4 regions of the Spirillospora sp. CA-108201 genome follow, and region 4 is predicted to be linked to each of the others. Evidence: riboswitches for the same ligand, from Rfam matches in the RefSeq annotation. Region 4 holds a riboswitch; each other region holds the start of a gene.
What was found. A riboswitch is a leader RNA that binds a small molecule or an ion and turns the genes downstream of it on or off. The one in region 4 is predicted to bind cobalamin.
Positions count from the first base shown of each region.

Region 1: another riboswitch for cobalamin. It lies ahead of cobN (cobaltochelatase subunit CobN); the one in region 4 lies ahead of ACQEU6_RS03460 (hypothetical protein).
Region 2: another riboswitch for cobalamin. It lies ahead of ACQEU6_RS31005 (ribonucleoside-diphosphate reductase subunit alpha); the one in region 4 lies ahead of ACQEU6_RS03460 (hypothetical protein).
Region 3: another riboswitch for cobalamin. It lies ahead of cobN (cobaltochelatase subunit CobN); the one in region 4 lies ahead of ACQEU6_RS03460 (hypothetical protein).

Region 1 covers NZ_JBNJNE010000002.1:10,869-15,072, reverse strand. The annotation lists gene cobN (cobaltochelatase subunit CobN) at 1-1,720, opposite strand, end outside; cobalamin riboswitch at 1,772-1,895, opposite strand; gene ACQEU6_RS45910 (ferredoxin-like domain-containing protein) at 1,967-3,061, shown strand; gene ACQEU6_RS45905 (precorrin-8X methylmutase) at 3,058-3,678, shown strand; gene ACQEU6_RS45900 (precorrin-2 C(20)-methyltransferase) at 3,678-4,204, shown strand, end outside.
Region 2 covers NZ_JBNJNE010000001.1:6,422,154-6,426,357, reverse strand. The annotation lists gene ACQEU6_RS31005 (ribonucleoside-diphosphate reductase subunit alpha) at 1-1,840, opposite strand, end outside; cobalamin riboswitch at 1,976-2,193, opposite strand; gene ACQEU6_RS31000 (MFS transporter) at 2,299-2,934, shown strand; gene ACQEU6_RS30995 (YcnI family copper-binding membrane protein) at 3,011-3,721, shown strand; gene ACQEU6_RS30990 (copper resistance CopC family protein) at 3,771-4,204, shown strand, end outside.
Region 3 covers NZ_JBNJNE010000001.1:9,628,606-9,632,809, forward strand. The annotation lists gene ACQEU6_RS45770 (precorrin-8X methylmutase) at 1-112, opposite strand, end outside; gene ACQEU6_RS45775 (ferredoxin-like domain-containing protein) at 109-480, opposite strand; gene ACQEU6_RS45780 (ferredoxin-like domain-containing protein) at 408-1,202, opposite strand; cobalamin riboswitch at 1,274-1,397, shown strand; gene cobN (cobaltochelatase subunit CobN) at 1,449-4,204, shown strand, end outside.
Region 4 covers NZ_JBNJNE010000001.1:711,589-715,792, reverse strand. The annotation lists gene ACQEU6_RS03470 (replication initiator) at 1-1,087, opposite strand, end outside; gene ACQEU6_RS03465 (hypothetical protein) at 1,084-1,260, opposite strand; gene ACQEU6_RS03460 (hypothetical protein) at 1,730-2,077, opposite strand; cobalamin riboswitch at 2,199-2,421, opposite strand; gene ACQEU6_RS03455 (hypothetical protein) at 2,599-2,805, shown strand; gene ACQEU6_RS03450 (Hsp70 family protein) at 2,890-4,204, opposite strand, start outside.

The DNA.
Region 1 (4,204 bases), on a different contig from region 4:
GCGGGACCATGTGGTCGACGAGGACGGCGTGCGCGCGGCGCTTGGCCTGCGTGCCCTCGCCGGGGTCGTTGACGAGGAACGGGTAGACCAGCGGGACGTCGCCGAGCGCCGCGTCGGTGCCGCACGAGGCGGACATGCCCGCCGCCTTGCCGGGCAGCCACTCCAGGTTGCCGTGCTTGCCGACGTGGACGATCGCGTGCGCGCCGAACTCGTCCGAGAGCCACCGGTACGCGGCCAGGTAGTGGTGGCTGGGCGGCAGGTCGGGGTCGTGGTAGACGGCGATGGGGTTCTGCCCGAAGCCGCGCGGCGGCTGCACCATGACGACGAGGTTGCCGGCGCGCAGGGCGGCCAGGACGATGTCGCCGTCCTGGACGAACAGCTCCCCGGGCGGCGGGCCCCAGTGCCGCTCCATCCCCTCCCGCAGGTCGGCGGGCAGGGTGCGGTACCAGCGCGCGTAGGACGCGGCGGAGATGCGGACGGGGTTGCCCGCGAGCTGCTCCTCGGTGAGCCAGTCCTCGTCCTGGCCGCCCGCCGCGATGAGCGCGTGGACGAGGGCGTCGCCGTCCTGCTCGTCGACGCCGGGGAAGCCGTCCCCCAGGTCGTACCCCGCGTCGCGGAGCCGGGCCAGCAGGCGGACGGTGCTCGCCGGGGTGTCGAGGCCGACGGCGTTGCCGACGCGGGCGTGCTTGGTCGGGTACGCCGACAGCATCACGACGAGGCGGCGCCCGGGGGCCGGGGTGTGGCGGAGCCGGCCGTGCCGGACCGCGATCCCGGCGACCCGCGCGGCCCGCTCGGGGTCGGCGGCGTAGACGGTGAGACCGTCCTCGTCGACCTCCTTGAACGAGAACGGGACGGTGATGATCCGCCCGTCGAACTCGGGGATCGCGACCTGCGACGCCGCGTCCAGGGGGGACAGCCCGTCGTCGCCGCCCTCCCAGTCGGACCGGCTGGTCGTGAGGCAGAGGCCCTGGAGGATCGGGACGTCCAGCGCCGCGAGCGCGCCCACGTCCCACGCCTCGTCGTCGCCGCCCGCCCCGGCCGTGGCGGGCCGCGACCCGCCCGCCGCGAGCACGGTCGTCACCAGCGCGTCCGCCTGGCGCAGCGTGTCCAGCAGCTCGGGCTCGGCGGTGCGCAGCGACGAGCAGAACACCGGCATGGCGCGCCCGCCCGCGTCCTCCACGGCGGCGCAGAGCGCCTCGACGAACGCGGTGTTGCCCGCCATGTGGTGGGCGCGGTAGTAGAGCACGCCGACCACGGGCCCGCCGCCGTCGCGGGCGGCGCGGTCGAGCCGCCCCCAGGTCGGCGTCGGGGCCGGCGGAGCGAAGCCGCGCCCGGTCAGCAGCACGGTGTCGGACAGGAACGCGTGCAGTTCGGCGAGGTTGGCGGGGCCGCCGTGCGCGAGGTAGGCGTGCGCCTCGGCGCACACCCCGCCGCTGACCGTGGACAGCTCCATCAGCTCGGCGTCGGGGGCCTGCTCGCCGCCGAGGACGACGACGGGCCGGGGGCCCGCGAGCAGCGCGTCGAGGCCGTCCTCCCAGGCGCGCCGGCCGCCGAGCAGCCGCACCACGACGAGGTCGGCGCCCTCGGTCAGCTCGGGCAGGTCGGCGGCGGCGAGCCGCGCGGGATTGCCGAGCCGGTAGGCGGCGCCGGACGCGCGGGCGCTCAGCAGATCGGTGTCGGACGTCGACAGCAACAGGACCGTGCGGCTGTGCTCGGGCACGGCGCATCCTCCCCCTGGGGTCCTCGCCCCGGTCGCGGGTGTCGACGGCAGGAGTCTCCTGGCTCCCGGATCGACGCTCGCCCCGGCCTTCCCGTCCTTGCGGACAGTGGCCTACAGCGGGGTTCGCTCCCCGGTCACAGTGGCGGGACCGCGCCGGATTCGCACCGGCTTCCTCCCATTGCCATCGCCTGAGCAGAAGAGTACGGCAGCGCGGTCGCCCTGCAAACTGTGGTTAACATCCTCCCCGTGCCGAATGTCAGAGCCCGTGCCGACGCGTGCCCCGGGGCGCTGCGCACCCACGACGCCGCCGACGGGCCGCTGGCGCGCGTCCGCGTCCCGGGCGGCGCGGTGTCCGCCGCGCAGCTCGCGGTGCTCGGCGCCGCCGCCCGCGAGCTGGGGCGGGACGTGATCGAACTCACGTCCCGCGGCAACCTCCAGGTGCGCGGCGTCCGCGACCCGGCGGCGCTCGCGGCCCGGCTGGCGGCCGCCGGGCTGCTGCCGTCGGCGACCCACGAGCGGGTGCGCAACATCGTCGCGTCCCCGCTCGGCGGGCGCGGCCCGCGCGGCGTTCTCGCCACGGACCCGCTGGTCACGGCGCTGGACGAGGCGCTGCGCGCGCGTCCGGAACTGGCCCGGCTGCCGGGGCGGTTCCTGTTCGCGCTCGACGACGGCACCGGCGACATGGCGGCGCTGGGCGCCGACGCCGCCTGCACCCCCGAAGGGCTGCGGCTGGCCGGGACGCGGCTCGGGCCCGTCCCCGGCGAGCCCGTCGCCGCGCTGCTCGCGGCGGCGGAGGCGTTCCTGGAGATCCGGGGGGACGCCTGGCGCCTCGCGGAGGTGCCGGACGGCGCGCGGCTCGTCGCGGAGCGGCTGGGCGCGGACGTGCGGGACGCGCCGCCGCGCCCGGACCCCGCGCCGCCGCACGCCGGGATCGTCGCGCAGCGGGACGGGCGCGCCGCGCTGGAGGCCGTGCCCCCGCTCGGCCGGCTGTCCGCCGCGCAGGCCGAGGCGCTCGCCGCGGTCGCGGACGAGGTGCGGGTGACGCCGTGGCGCAGCGTGGTGCTGCGGGACCGGGACGCGGGCGAGGCGCCACGCGCGGCGGCGGAGCTCGCGGCGGCGGGCTTCGCGACCGATCCGGCGTCGCCCTGGGGCGGCGTGACGGCCTGCACCGGCAGCCCCGGATGCGCGAAGTCGCGCGGCGACGTGCAGGGCGAGGCGCGGCGCTTCGTGGACGGCCTGGTCCGCGCGCCCGGGACCCCCGTCCACTGGACGGGGTGCGAGCGGCGCTGCGGGATGCCCCGCGGCCCGGTCGTGCTGAGGACGGCGGAGGGACAGCAGTGATCGATTACGTCCGGGACGGCGCCGAGATCTACCGGCGGTCGTTCGCGACGATCCGCGCGGAGGCCGACCTGTCGGGACTGCCGGACGACGTGGCGCGGGTCGCGGTCCGCATGATCCACGCCTGCGGCATGACCGACCTGGTCGGGGACCTGGCCTGGTCGCCGGGGGTCGTGGAGCGGGCGCGGGCGGCGCTGCTGGCCGGCGCGCCGGTGCTGTGCGACGCGCGGATGGTCGCCTCCGGGGTGACCCGCGCGCGGCTCCCCGCCGGCAACGAGGTCGTCTGCACCCTGGGCGACCCGGGCGTCCCCGAGCTGGCCGAGCGGCTCGGCACCACGCGCAGCGCGGCGGCGCTGGAGCTGTGGCGCGACCGGCTCGGCGGCGCGGTCGTCGCGATCGGCAACGCGCCGACGGCGCTGTTCCGGCTGCTGGAGCTGATGGAGGAGGGCGCGCCGCGCCCGGCGGCGGTCCTCGGGATCCCGGTCGGGTTCATCGGGGCGGCCGAGTCCAAGGAGGCGCTCGCCGCGAGCGGGCTGGACCATCTGGTGGTGCGCGGGCGGCGCGGCGGCAGCGCGATGACGGCGGCGGCGGTCAACGCCCTCGCCAGTGAGGCGGAGTGATGGCGGGACGGCTGTTCGGCGTGGGCGTCGGGCCCGGCGACCCGGAGCTGGTCACGGTGCGGGCGGCGCGGCTGATCGGCGAGGCGGACGTGGTGGCCTTCCACTGCGCGCGGCACGGCCGCAGCATCGCCCGGGCGATCGCCGAGCCGTACCTGCGGGACGGGCGGATCGAGGAGCAGCTCGTCTACCCGGTGACGACGGAGGCCACCGACCACCGCGGCGGGTACCACGGGGCGCTGGAGGAGTTCTACGCCGACTGCGCCGCCCGGCTCGCCGCGCACCTCGACGCGGGGCGGACGGTCGTGGTGCTGAGCGAGGGCGACCCCCTGTTCTACGGGTCGTACATGCACCTGCACAAGCGGCTCGCGCCGCACTACCCGGCCGAGGTCGTGCCGGGCGTGACGTCGCTGAGCGCGGCGTCGGCGGCGGCGGGGCGCCCGCTGGTGGAGCGCGAGGAGACGCTGACCATCCTGCCGGGGACGCTGCCCGGCGAGGAGCTGGCCGAGCGGCTGAGCACCGCGGACGC
Region 2 (4,204 bases), 5.7 Mb from region 4:
CGATCGTCGCCGTCGGCGCGATCGCGACGAGCAGCGAGTTGCGCAGCCCCACCTGCGCGACGCGGGCCCGCAGCGCGTCCCAGTCGGCGGAACGGGACGGCGCCGCGTCCGGGAAGTGGTCCAGGTGGAGCCGGCCGCGCGCGGTGCGGGTCGCCTCGTAGGCGGGCAGCGGGCCGTGGGCGGCGGCGAGGTCGGCCGACGCGTTGTAGGCGGCGAGGGCGATCTCCTCGGCGATGCGCGTCGACAGTTCGCGCGCCTCGTCGGAGTCGAACGGCAGGCGCAGTGTGAAGAACACGTCCGCGAGGCCCATCACGCCCAGCCCGACCGGCCGCCACCTGCGGTTGGCCTTCTCCGCCTCCGGCGTGGGGTAGAAGCCCCGGTCGATGGTGCGGTCCAGGAACCGGACGGCGGTGCGGACCGTCGACCGGAGCCGCTCCCAGTCGACGCCGGACGGCCCCGCGTGCGCGGCCAGGTTCACCGACCCGAGGTTGCAGACGGCCGCCTCGCCGTCGCCCGTCACCTCCAGGATCTCCGTGCAGAGGTTCGACAGGTGGACGACCCTGCCGGGCTCGGCGGTCTGGTTGCAGGCGCGGTTGGCGGCGTCCTTGAACGTCATCCAGCCGTTGCCCGTCTCGGCGAGCGTCCGCATCATGCGCCCGTACAGCTTGCGGGCCGGGAGCTGCCGGACGAACCGGCCCTCCCGCTCCGCCGCCCGGTAGGCCTCGTCGAACTCGTCTCCCCACAGGTCGACCAGCTCGGGCACCTCCTTGGGGTCGAACAGCGACCACGCCGTGTCGGCCTCGACGCGGCGCATGAACTCGTCGGGGACCCAGTTGGCCAGGTTGAGGTTGTGGGTGCGGCGCGCGTCCTCGCCGGTGTTGTCGCGCAGCTCCAGGAACTCCTCGACGTCGGCGTGCCACGGCTCCAGGTAGACGCACGCCGCGCCCTTGCGGCGGCCGCCCTGGTTGACGGCGGCGACGGACGAGTCGAGCGTGCGCAGCCACGGGACGATCCCGTTGGAGTGCCCGTTCGTGCCCCGGATCAGCGAGCCCCGCGACCGCACCCGCGTCCAGGAGACGCCGATGCCGCCCGCGTACTTGCTGAGCCGCGCGACCTGGCCGTACCGGTCGTAGATGGATTCCAGCTCGTCGCGCGGCGAGTCGAGCAGGAAGCACGACGAGAGCTGCGGGCGGCGGGCCCCGGAGTTGAACAGCGTGGGCGAGCTGGGCAGGTACGACAGCGTGCTGAGCAGCGCGTACAGCTCGGCCGCCTCGTCCACGGTCTCGGTGCCCCCCGCGGGGGGCCGACCCCCCGCACCCCCCGGCCCGACTTCGTCGGGGATGACGAGCCCGCAGGCAACCCGCAGGAAGAAGTGCTGCGGGCGCTCCAGGACGAGCCTCGACTGCGGATGCCTGAGGAGGTACCGGTCGTAGACCGTCCGGAGGCCGAAGTACTCGAACCGGTCGTCGGCCCCGTCGTCGACGAGCGCGTCGAGCCCCGCGGAGTTGGCCTGGACGAACGCGGCCAGGTCGTCCGCCAGGAGGCCCTCCCGGTGCGCGGCGGCGACCGACTCGGCGAACGTCCGGACGCCGGCCGCGGCGGCCTCGTCCCGGATCCGGCCGCCGAGCAGCCGCGCGGCCACCCTGGAGTAGCCGGGCTCGGCGGGGATCAGCGCGGCTGCCTCCCCGATCGCGAGGTCCCGCAGGGCGGCCGCGTCCAATCCGTCCGCGGACCGGACGGCGGCCAGCACCCGTCCGGCCTCCGCGCCCGGCACCCCCTCGCAGGCCGCCTCGACCTCGACGGTGATCTCCGCCGGCGGCGCGGCCAGAGCCTGTGTCACGTACGTCTCCCCTCGCATGCGCCCCGCGGAGGCATGCGAACGGCGCGCGGCGGAGGCCGCGCTCCGCCCCCGGCCCACCCGCGAGGCCTGGACGTGTCGATCCGGGACGGGCCCGGACCTGTGGTGGGGCCGGTCTCCCGGCCCCGCGTGCGGGCAGGTGTTCGGACTCGCCGGGCGCCGCCTCTGCCGAGGCGTCCTACTGGCCGTCGCTTCCCAGGCCGCCGGGCCCAGTGCGTGATGACGGCGGTCGTTCCCGCTCACCGCTGCGGGGCAGTCCCGGATTCCCACCGGGTTCCCTCTTACGCCGCCCCCGCCGCGAACGGCGGGGGCGGACCAGCACGGGACTGAACCCTACATCTAGTTGACGATCAACGCACAACCCCTAGATGTTGGGCGTGTCAGCGAAGTTCCGGGGGCGGCTGGGCAGGGCGCGCGGGGGATGGGACGATAAGCGCGTCATGAGCCCCCTTGCGCCGCAGCCGCTGTTCCGGCCCGCCCGCGCGGTGGTGTTCTCCACCGTGTGCGCGACGCTGGCGACCCTCGGGCACGTCCTGGCGGGCGGCGCGGCGGTGCCGGCCTGGGCGGCGCTCGCGGGCTTCGGCGCCGTCCTCGGCGTGACGCTGGTGCTGGCGGGCCACGAGCGCTCGCTCGCGACGATCCTGGGCGGGCTCCTCGGCGGGCAGTTCGCCCTCCACACCCTCTTCACGGCCGCCTGCGCGCCGCCGTCCCACCACACGCCCGGGGCGCACGCCGCCATGACGGGCGCCGTGGACCCCGTCGCGCTCCCCGCCGCCCACGGCGGGAACGGCCTGGCGATGACGCTGGCGCACTGCACGGCCGCGCTGGTGGCCGCGTGGTGGCTGCGGCGCGGCGAGCGGGCGGCGTGGTCGCTCGCCCGGAGGGTGGCCGCCCTGGCGGACCGCCCGATCCGGCTGCTGCTGGCCCTGCTCGCCGTGGAACCGGCCGAGCCTCCGGTCCGCCCTCTCCGGACGGCGCCCGCGGCGGCGGCCGTCACGGCCACCGGACGTGTCCTGCGGCACCAGGTCGTCCGGCGGGGTCCCCCCACGCGTTCGAGGGCGCTCGCTCACTCCTGAGCCGGAGCGCCGTACGTCACCGGACGCCGGTTCACGGCGCCCGGCCATTCCCGTACGTCTCGAACGGAGTTCCGCAATGCCCTTCCTTCCGCATGCCCGGCGCGCCGGGGCCGTCGCGTCCCTCACCGCCCTGTCCGTGGTCGGCCTTGCCGCGGCGGCGTCCGCCCACGTCACCGTCAACCCCAGGACCGCCGAGCAGGGCTCGTACTCCAAGGTCTCGTTCCGCGTGCCGAACGAGCGCGACGACGCCTCCACCACCAAGCTCGTGGTGAACCTGCCGAACGACCACCCGCTGTCGTCGGTGTCGGTCCGGCCGCTGCCGGGCTGGACGGTGAAGGTCGAGAAGTCCAGGCTGCCGAAGCCGGTGAAGATCGAGGGCGGCGAGCTGACCGAGGCCGTCACGAAGATCACCTGGAGCGGCGGCAAGATCGAGCCGGGCCGGTTCGAGGAGTTCGACGTCTCGATGGGGCCGCTGCCCACCGACACCGACCGGCTCGTGTTCACGGCCGACCAGACCTACACCGGCGGCGAGGTCGTCACGTGGGAGGAGGCCCCCGCGGAGGGGGCGAACGAGCCGGAGCACCCCGCGCCGGTGCTGAAGCTCCTTCCCCAGGGCTCGACGGCCGCGACCGGCCTGACCGCGCAGGTGAAGCCCGCCGCCGCGACGTCGTCCGCGTCGTCCGGCGACGGGACGGCCCGGCTGCTCGGCGGCATCGGCATCGCCGTCGGCGTGGTCGGCGTCGGGGTCGGCGCCTACGGCGTGACCCGGGCGCGGAGCCGGGCGTGACCCGGGCGGCGCTGCGGGGGCCGCCGGCGTCGCGGCGCTCGCGGCCGTCCTGGCGACGACGGCGGTCCCCGCGTCGGCGCACACCGGGCTGACGTCGGCGAGCCCCGCGAAGGACTCGACGGTGGCGGCCCCGTCCCAGATCGTCCTGACGTACGCGGACCCGGTGCGGCTGCCGCGCGTGGTCGTGACCGACGGGTCGCGCAGGCAGTACCAGGCGGGGTCGGCGCGGGCGGTCGACAACAAGGTCACCCAGGCGGTGAACGGCACGCTGCCCAACGGGCAGTACACCGTGGGGTGGCGCGTCGTCGCGTCGGACGGCCATCCGGTCGAGGGCTCCTTCACGTTCACCGTGCAGGGCTCGACCGGTGCCGCCCAGCCCCCGGCGCCGGCGCCGTCGGGGACGGACGCCGCGTCCACCGGTGATTCGGGAGGCTCGTCGGGCTGGCTCTGGATCGGCCTGGCCGCGGTGGTCCTCGCGGTCGC
Region 3 (4,204 bases), 8.9 Mb from region 4:
GGACCGCGACCCGCGCCACGTCGTCCGGCAGTCCCGACAGGTCGGCCTCCGCGCGGATCGTCGCGAACGACCGCCGGTAGATCTCGGCGCCGTCCCGGACGTAATCGATCACTGCTGTCCCTCCGCCGTCCTCAGCACGACCGGGCCGCGGGGCATCCCGCAGCGCCGCTCGCACCCCGTCCAGTGGACGGGGGTCCCGGGCGCGCGGACCAGGCCGTCCACGAAGCGCCGCGCCTCGCCCTGCACGTCGCCGCGCGACTTCGCGCATCCGGGGCTGCCGGTGCAGGCCGTCACGCCGCCCCAGGGCGACGCCGGATCGGTCGCGAAGCCCGCCGCCGCGAGCTCCGCCGCCGCGCGTGGCGCCTCGCCCGCGTCCCGGTCCCGCAGCACCACGCTGCGCCACGGCGTCACCCGCACCTCGTCCGCGACCGCGGCGAGCGCCTCGGCCTGCGCGGCGGACAGCCGGCCGAGCGGGGGCACGGCCTCCAGCGCGGCGCGCCCGTCCCGCTGCGCGACGATCCCGGCGTGCGGCGGCGCGGGGTCCGGGCGCGGCGGCGCGTCCCGCACGTCCGCGCCCAGCCGCTCCGCGACGAGCCGCGCGCCGTCCGGCACCTCCGCGAGGCGCCAGGCGTCCCCCGGATCTCCAGGAACGCCTCCGCCGCCGCGAGCAGCGCGGCGACGGGCTCGCCGGGGACGGGCCCGAGCCGCGTCCCGGCCAGCCGCAGCCCTTCGGGGGTGCAGGCGGCGTCGGCGCCCAGCGCCGCCATGTCGCCGGTGCCGTCGTCGAGCGCGAACAGGAACCGCCCCGGCAGCCGGGCCAGTTCCGGACGCGCGCGCAGCGCCTCGTCCAGCGCCGTGACCAGCGGGTCCGTGGCGAGAACGCCGCGCGGGCCGCGCCCGCCGAGCGGGGACGCGACGATGTTGCGCACCCGCTCGTGGGTCGCCGACGGCAGCAGCCCGGCGGCCGCCAGCCGGGCCGCGAGCGCCGCCGGGTCGCGGACGCCGCGCACCTGGAGGTTGCCGCGGGACGTGAGTTCGATCACGTCCCGCCCCAGCTCGCGGGCGGCGGCGCCGAGCACCGCGAGCTGCGCGGCGGACACCGCGCCGCCCGGGACGCGGACGCGCGCCAGCGGCCCGTCGGCGGCGTCGTGGGTGCGCAGCGCCCCGGGGCACGCGTCGGCACGGGCTCTGACATTCGGCACGGGGAGGATGTTAACCACAGTTTGCAGGGCGACCGCGCTGCCGTACTCTTCTGCTCAGGCGATGGCAATGGGAGGAAGCCGGTGCGAATCCGGCGCGGTCCCGCCACTGTGACCGGGGAGCGAACCCCGCTGTAGGCCACTGTCCGCAAGGACGGGAAGGCCGGGGCGAGCGTCGATCCGGGAGCCAGGAGACTCCTGCCGTCGACACCCGCGACCGGGGCGAGGACCCCAGGGGGAGGATGCGCCGTGCCCGAGCACAGCCGCACGGTCCTGTTGCTGTCGACGTCCGACACCGATCTGCTGAGCGCCCGCGCGTCCGGCGCCGCCTACCGGCTCGGCAATCCCGCGCGGCTCGCCGCCGCCGACCTGCCCGAGCTGACCGAGGGCGCCGACCTCGTCGTGGTGCGGCTGCTCGGCGGCCGGCGCGCCTGGGAGGACGGCCTCGACGCGCTGCTCGCGGGCCCCCGGCCCGTCGTCGTCCTCGGCGGCGAGCAGGCCCCCGACGCCGAGCTGATGGAGCTGTCCACGGTCAGCGGCGGGGTGTGCGCCGAGGCGCACGCCTACCTCGCGCACGGCGGCCCCGCCAACCTCGCCGAACTGCACGCGTTCCTGTCCGACACCGTGCTGCTGACCGGGCGCGGCTTCGCTCCGCCGGCCCCGACGCCGACCTGGGGGCGGCTCGACCGCGCCGCCCGCGACGGCGGCGGGCCCGTGGTCGGCGTGCTCTACTACCGCGCCCACCACATGGCGGGCAACACCGCGTTCGTCGAGGCGCTCTGCGCCGCCGTGGAGGACGCGGGCGGGCGCGCCATGCCGGTGTTCTGCTCGTCGCTGCGCACCGCCGAGCCCGAGCTGCTGGACACGCTGCGCCAGGCGGACGCGCTGGTGACGACCGTGCTCGCGGCGGGCGGGTCGCGGCCCGCCACGGCCGGGGCGGGCGGCGACGACGAGGCGTGGGACGTGGGCGCGCTCGCGGCGCTGGACGTCCCGATCCTCCAGGGCCTCTGCCTCACGACCAGCCGGTCCGACTGGGAGGGCGGCGACGACGGGCTGTCCCCCCTGGACGCGGCGTCGCAGGTCGCGATCCCCGAGTTCGACGGGCGGATCATCACCGTCCCGTTCTCGTTCAAGGAGGTCGACGAGGACGGTCTCACCGTCTACGCCGCCGACCCCGAGCGGGCCGCGCGGGTCGCCGGGATCGCGGTCCGGCACGGCCGGCTCCGCCACACCCCGGCCCCCGGGCGCCGCCTCGTCGTGATGCTGTCGGCGTACCCGACCAAGCACGCCCGCGTCGGCAACGCCGTCGGCCTCGACACCCCGGCGAGCACCGTCCGCCTGCTGGCCCGGCTCCGCGACGCGGGGTACGACCTGGGGGACGGCTTCCCCGGCGTCGACGAGCAGGACGGCGACGCCCTCGTCCACGCGCTCATCGCGGCGGGCGGCCAGGACGAGGACTGGCTCACCGAGGAGCAGCTCGCGGGCAACCCCGTCCGCATCTCCGCCGCGTCCTACGCGCGCTGGTACCGCACCCTGCCCGCCGACCTGCGGGAGGGGATGGAGCGGCACTGGGGCCCGCCGCCCGGGGAGCTGTTCGTCCAGGACGGCGACATCGTCCTGGCCGCCCTGCGCGCCGGCAACCTCGTCGTCATGGTGCAGCCGCCGCGCGGCTTCGGGCAGAACCCCATCGCCGTCTACCACGACCCCGACCTGCCGCCCAGCCACCACTACCTGGCCGCGTACCGGTGGCTCTCGGACGAGTTCGGCGCGCACGCGATCGTCCACGTCGGCAAGCACGGCAACCTGGAGTGGCTGCCCGGCAAGGCGGCGGGCATGTCCGCCTCGTGCGGCACCGACGCGGCGCTCGGCGACGTCCCGCTGGTCTACCCGTTCCTCGTCAACGACCCCGGCGAGGGCACGCAGGCCAAGCGCCGCGCGCACGCCGTCCTCGTCGACCACATGGTCCCGCCGATGGCCCGCGCCGAGACCTACGGCGACATCGCCCGCCTCGAACAGCTCCTGGACGAGCACGCGACGATCGCCGCGATGGACCCGGCGAAGCTGCCCGCGATCCGCGCCCAGATCTGGACGCTCATCCAGGCCGCCAGGCTCGACCACGACCTCGGCCTGGACGACCGCCCCCACGACACCGAGTTCGACGACTTCCTCCTGCACGTCGACGGCTGGCTGTGCGAGGTGAAGGACGCGCAGATCCGCGACGGCCTGCACGTCCTCGGCCAGGCGCCCACCGGCGCGACCCGCGTCGACCTGGTGCTGGCCATGCTCCGCGCACGCCAGATGTGGTCGGGCCGCGAGACGCTGCCCGGCCTGCGGGAGGCGCTCGGGCTCAGCGAGGCCGGCGGCGAGGCGCTCGCCGACGTGGACGCCGCCGAGGCCGCCGCCCGCGCCCTCGTCCAGGCCATGGAGGACGCGGGCTGGGCCGTGGACGCGGCCCGGGAGGCCGCGAGGGACGTTCCGGCGGAGCGCCGCGACGCCGTGGCGCGGGTCCTGGAGTTCGCCGCCGCCGAGATCGTCCCGCGCCTGGCCCGGACGTCCGACGAGCTCGACCACGTCCTGCACGCCCTGGACGGCGGCTACGTCCCGGCGGGCCCGAGCGGGTCGCCGCTGCGCGGCCTCGTCAACGTCCTGCCGACCGGCCGCAACTTCTACTCGGTCGACCCGCGCGCCGTCCCGAGCCGCCTCGCCTGGGAGACGGGGCAGGCGATGGCCGACTCGCTCCTGGAGCGCTACCGCGCCGACCACGGGGAGTGGCCGCGCTCGGTCGGGCTGTCGGTGTGGGGGACGAGCGCGATGCGCACGGCGGGCGACGACGTGGCCGAGGTCCTCGCGCTGCTCGGCGTCCGCCCGGCCTGGGACGAGGCGTCCCGCCGCGTCACGGCGCTGGAGCCGGTGCCGCTCGCCGAGCTCGGCCGGCCGCGCATCGACGTGACCGTCCGCATCAGCGGCTTCTTCCGGGACGCGTTCCCGCACGTCGTCGCCATGCT
Region 4 (4,204 bases):
AGCATGTCCAGATCATGCGGCGGGCGTGCTCGGACACCTGCAAGGAACTGATCTGGGTGGCGTGGCGGATGGGGCGGTCTACAGTGCCGGAGTCCTCGGCGCCCTTGGTGGCGTACTTGGCGATATAGCGGGCTACGTGCTTGTCGGCGATCCCGTCCAACTCGGCGGCCACCTGGATGGCCTGGGTGTCGAGTTGACGTCCCCACCGCAAGGTGAGTGGTGAGCTTGTCCCGTCCGGGTGCGGGGCCGGTACCTCGATCTGTGCGGCGGTGGTTCGCAAGGTGCGTTCTAGGAGTTCGGTGGTGGCCCATACGGGCGGCGACTGGTCCGGTCCGTCCGGTCCGTCCAGGCGCACGACGGCGTGGAAGTGGATCAGGCCGCGTCGCTGGTACTCGATCACGCGGGCGTACGACAGGCGGGCCTGTTCGCGTAGGGCCTTGTGGGTGATGCCCAGCTCGGCCGTGATCAGCCTGGGGACGGTGAGGGTGAGGCGTCGCCATAGCTCGGGGGCGTGGGCGTTCCACAACACGGCGGCGGGGTAGTCGTAGCAGTCGACGCAGATCGGCTGCCCAACCTGAGGGTCGTCGGCCTGGTGCCGCGCCCGGCACCCCTCGGGGCGGCCGTGGGCACACACGGGGCCATCTCGTCGGGGTCGGCAAAGCTGGGTCTTCCCTCCCTTCTCGCGGTGGGCGTGGACGGCACCGAATGAGGGGGCGGTGAGCGTGAGGAACACGCGCGGGTGCTCGCTGACCTCCTCAGGCACGCCCTTGCCTCCGGTCAGTCCGGAGATGATCAGGTGATAGGTGTCGTCCCGGTACACCTCGGCGCACGCGGCGCACCGGGACGCGCGGCGGTTGCCACACGCAGTGATCAGGAACCCGGTCGGCTCGTCGGCGGTCGAGTACGACTCGATCAACTCGCCGCTCTCACCGTCCAGGGTGATCCGCTCACCGCGCAGCCGTACGGGCTGCTCGCACCCTCCGGCGGAGCGGATCATCTGGTGCCAGCGGTCGAAGTCGGGCATGGCCGCGCGCTGGACGGCGGCGAGCAGTTCCGGCGGTAGGTCGGGCATCTGCGGGCCGCTCATGCCGCGTCCTGCCAGGTCGCGGCCTCGGCCTCGTATCGGTCGTCGGGTACCTCGGGGGTGGTCAACTCGACACCGAAGATGGTTTGGATCCTGCGCCACTTCGCGTCCGTCCAGCGCGGCGATTTGCTGGCCTGACGCTTACCCCATGCGGCTGCTTCCGGGCTGGGCTTCAACCCGTAACTCCTCTCCCTGGCTCACGGCTAGGGAGCGCGCAACGATGTCCGGGGTGAAGAGCCAACGGCCTGCGGGCAGGCTGGCGCCTACTCGTTCCGGTCTAGCTCTTCGCGCGAGTGGCCTTCTTTATGTGCCGTGTTAGCCAGGGCTGATTCGTTTTAGGTAGCTATTCGCGGGACGAGTCCCGCCCGGGCGCGCACCCGGTCTTGCGTGCCGAGAGCCCACCTCGGCGATCTGTGTTTTTGTGTTTGTTGTGCGGCTGTTCGCGTATTGGGGCGTCCTCGCGGAGCCCCTGCGGCGGGAGCCGACCCCGCCTGCCACTCGCCTGCCTCGGAGTCGCTGGATGCGGCTCCGCGTCCATGAGTACCCGAGGATGATCAAGGTTGAAACCCCCTACTGGGGCGGTTCGCGCGGGTTTCACTCTGAGTGACTAGGGGTTCCGGCAGAAATGTTGCCTGGATGCGTGAACTAGTGGTAGTTGGTGTCGAACCACTTGGTCATCTCCATCGCGGGGATGTCCTGGACACCGCGCGCCATGGCGAAGTACCGGTCGAGACCGTCCAGGCCCCGGTAGCGCGCGGGCACGGCGTCCACCAGGACGCTGGTGTCCAGGACCTGGTCGTAGAAGGAGAAGGTGTTCGACGGGACCGTGTCCAGGCCGGCGTCGCGCAGCTCGGTCCAGACGGCGCCGCGCAGGTCCGCACCGGCCTTCTCCAGCGCGGCCGCGTCGACGCGTCCCGCCCAGAAGCCCTCGGTGGCGAACTTGAGCTCGCGGCGCGTCCCGATCCGGGGGTAACCGAGGATCGTGGTTCTCATGGCAGCTTCCCTCGCTGAGCCACAGGCGGCCAGGCGCGGAGGGAGGTGCGCGGCACGGCGCCGAAAGCCCGCCTGTGCCGCCCGCCGGCCCTCCCGCGAGGCCGCAGACCACCGTGCGCCAGGCGGCGCACGGGCGAAGGCAGGTCTTCGGACTCGCGGGCGCCGCTCCTACCGGGATAGGTGCGTCCTACTGGCCGTCGCTTCCCAGGCCGCCGGGCCCAGTGCTCATTGACGGCGGTCGTTCCCGCTCACCGCTGCGGGGCAGTCCCGGATTCGCACCGGGTTCCCTCTTACGACGCCCGCACCACGCGGACACGGGCGAACCTTCCGCACGACGGAGTCTAACGGCCGAGATGCCGGCGGACGCAAACCCGCTCGCGCCTCGTCCACGCCATGCACGGCGACCTCCGCACCGCCGCGTTCGCCTCGGCTCGGCGGTCGTGCTCTCCCATCGGAAGTTGCCGACCCGGCCGCACCTCGAACGGTTTCCTTGTCCCCCCAAGGAAGGGAGGACCCTGCGAATGCAGGACAACCCGAGCGACGGAGTGATCATGGCTGGCCCGACCCCGCAGGAAAGGGAATTCGCCCGCAGCATGTTCCAGGGAGCCGCCGAGCTGTCGGAGCAGAACGCCGCGCAGGCGCAGACCCCGGAAGAGGCTGAAGAGGCCGAGATCGACGCCGGCGCCTACAGGGGCGTGGTGGAGGACCTGGACAAGGGGGCACTCTGACATCGGTCGGCTCGCGCCGGCCGGAGTCCGACCTGAGCGCGGCCTCTGGCCGCGCTCTTTTTCGCGCGGTCTCGGTACCGGTGTTCAGCCGTTGATGCTGGCGGTGTAGGTGGTGTTGGTGCCTACGGCCTGGCACGGGCCGCTGTAGCCGTTGATGTCGAGTTCGCCGGTGGGCGAATCGCCGGAGAGGTCCACGGTCATGGTGCCGGAGACCGGCTGGTAGAGGCACGCGTAGATGGAGTTGCCGGATGCCGTGAACTGGTTGAGTCCCGTGGCGGCGATGCGGGCGTCCGGCCGGACGGTGATGGTGTCGCCGTCCACCTCGACGTTGGTCATGTCGAGCTGGGCGCCGCGCTCGGGGAAGCAGGCGGTGTTGGTGCCGAACCAGATCGCGCCGACCTCGGGCGTCCCGGCGGGGAAGCCGGACCGCAGGCATACCTCGACCGGGTTGACGCCGTTGTTCGTCCCGACGCGGGTGACCGTCGGCATCACCTGGAGCTGGGCGGTGCGGCGGAACGTCTGGCCGCTGACCATTCCGCTGAGGCTCACCGAGTACGTGCCCGTCCTGATGCCCGTCTCCTCTTCGGGGGTGGGTGACTCCTCGGGCGGGCTCGACGATTCCTCCGGGGTGGGACTGTCGGTCACCGAGCCCGCCGGCGACGGGACGGGCGCGGCGGGCGAGGCGACGGACGCCTGGGGCGCGGTGGTGGTGACCGACGCGGAGCCGGTGTTCTCGGACGGGCCCAGGTGCGAGCGGGCGAAGAGGGCGGCCGCGACCACGACGGCGGTCAGGGGGATCATCGCCATGGCCGTCAGGAGCGGTGCCTTCGATCGGGGACGGGTGCGGCGGGCGGGAGCCAGGGCTGCGGGACCGGCTGCGAGTGCGGGCCCTGCGGCGGGCAGGGTCGGCTGCGCGCCCGGCGACCGCGGCGCGCTCTGTGGGCTCTGCGCGTAGGCGCGCAGAGCGCCGAGGGCGACCACGGCCTTGGGGTCGGCCGTGGTGACGGGTTCCCAGCCCAGCCCTTCGGCGACGAGTTCGGCGATCCTGGGCATGCGGGCCGCGCCGCCGGCCAGGTAGACGGCGTCCAGATCGTCCGGGGAGAGGCCGGCGCGCTCGACGGCCGCCAGGAGTTCGCCGACGCTCCAGCGCAGCATCCGGCTCGTCGCGTCCTCGAACTCGGTGCGCGTGACCGTGATCGCCTCGGTGAGGCCGTCGAGCCGGAGCGACGCGGCGTCGTGCTCGGAGAGCGCGTGCTTGGCCTCCACGACCTCCTGGCGGACCAGTTCTGAGCCGTTGTGCCGTCGCGTCATCTCGTCCCAGGCGGCGGCGTCAAGGGGCGCCGCCCTTTCGGCGACGATCCGGTAGAGGGCCTCGTCGAGGGCGCCGCCTCCGAACCCG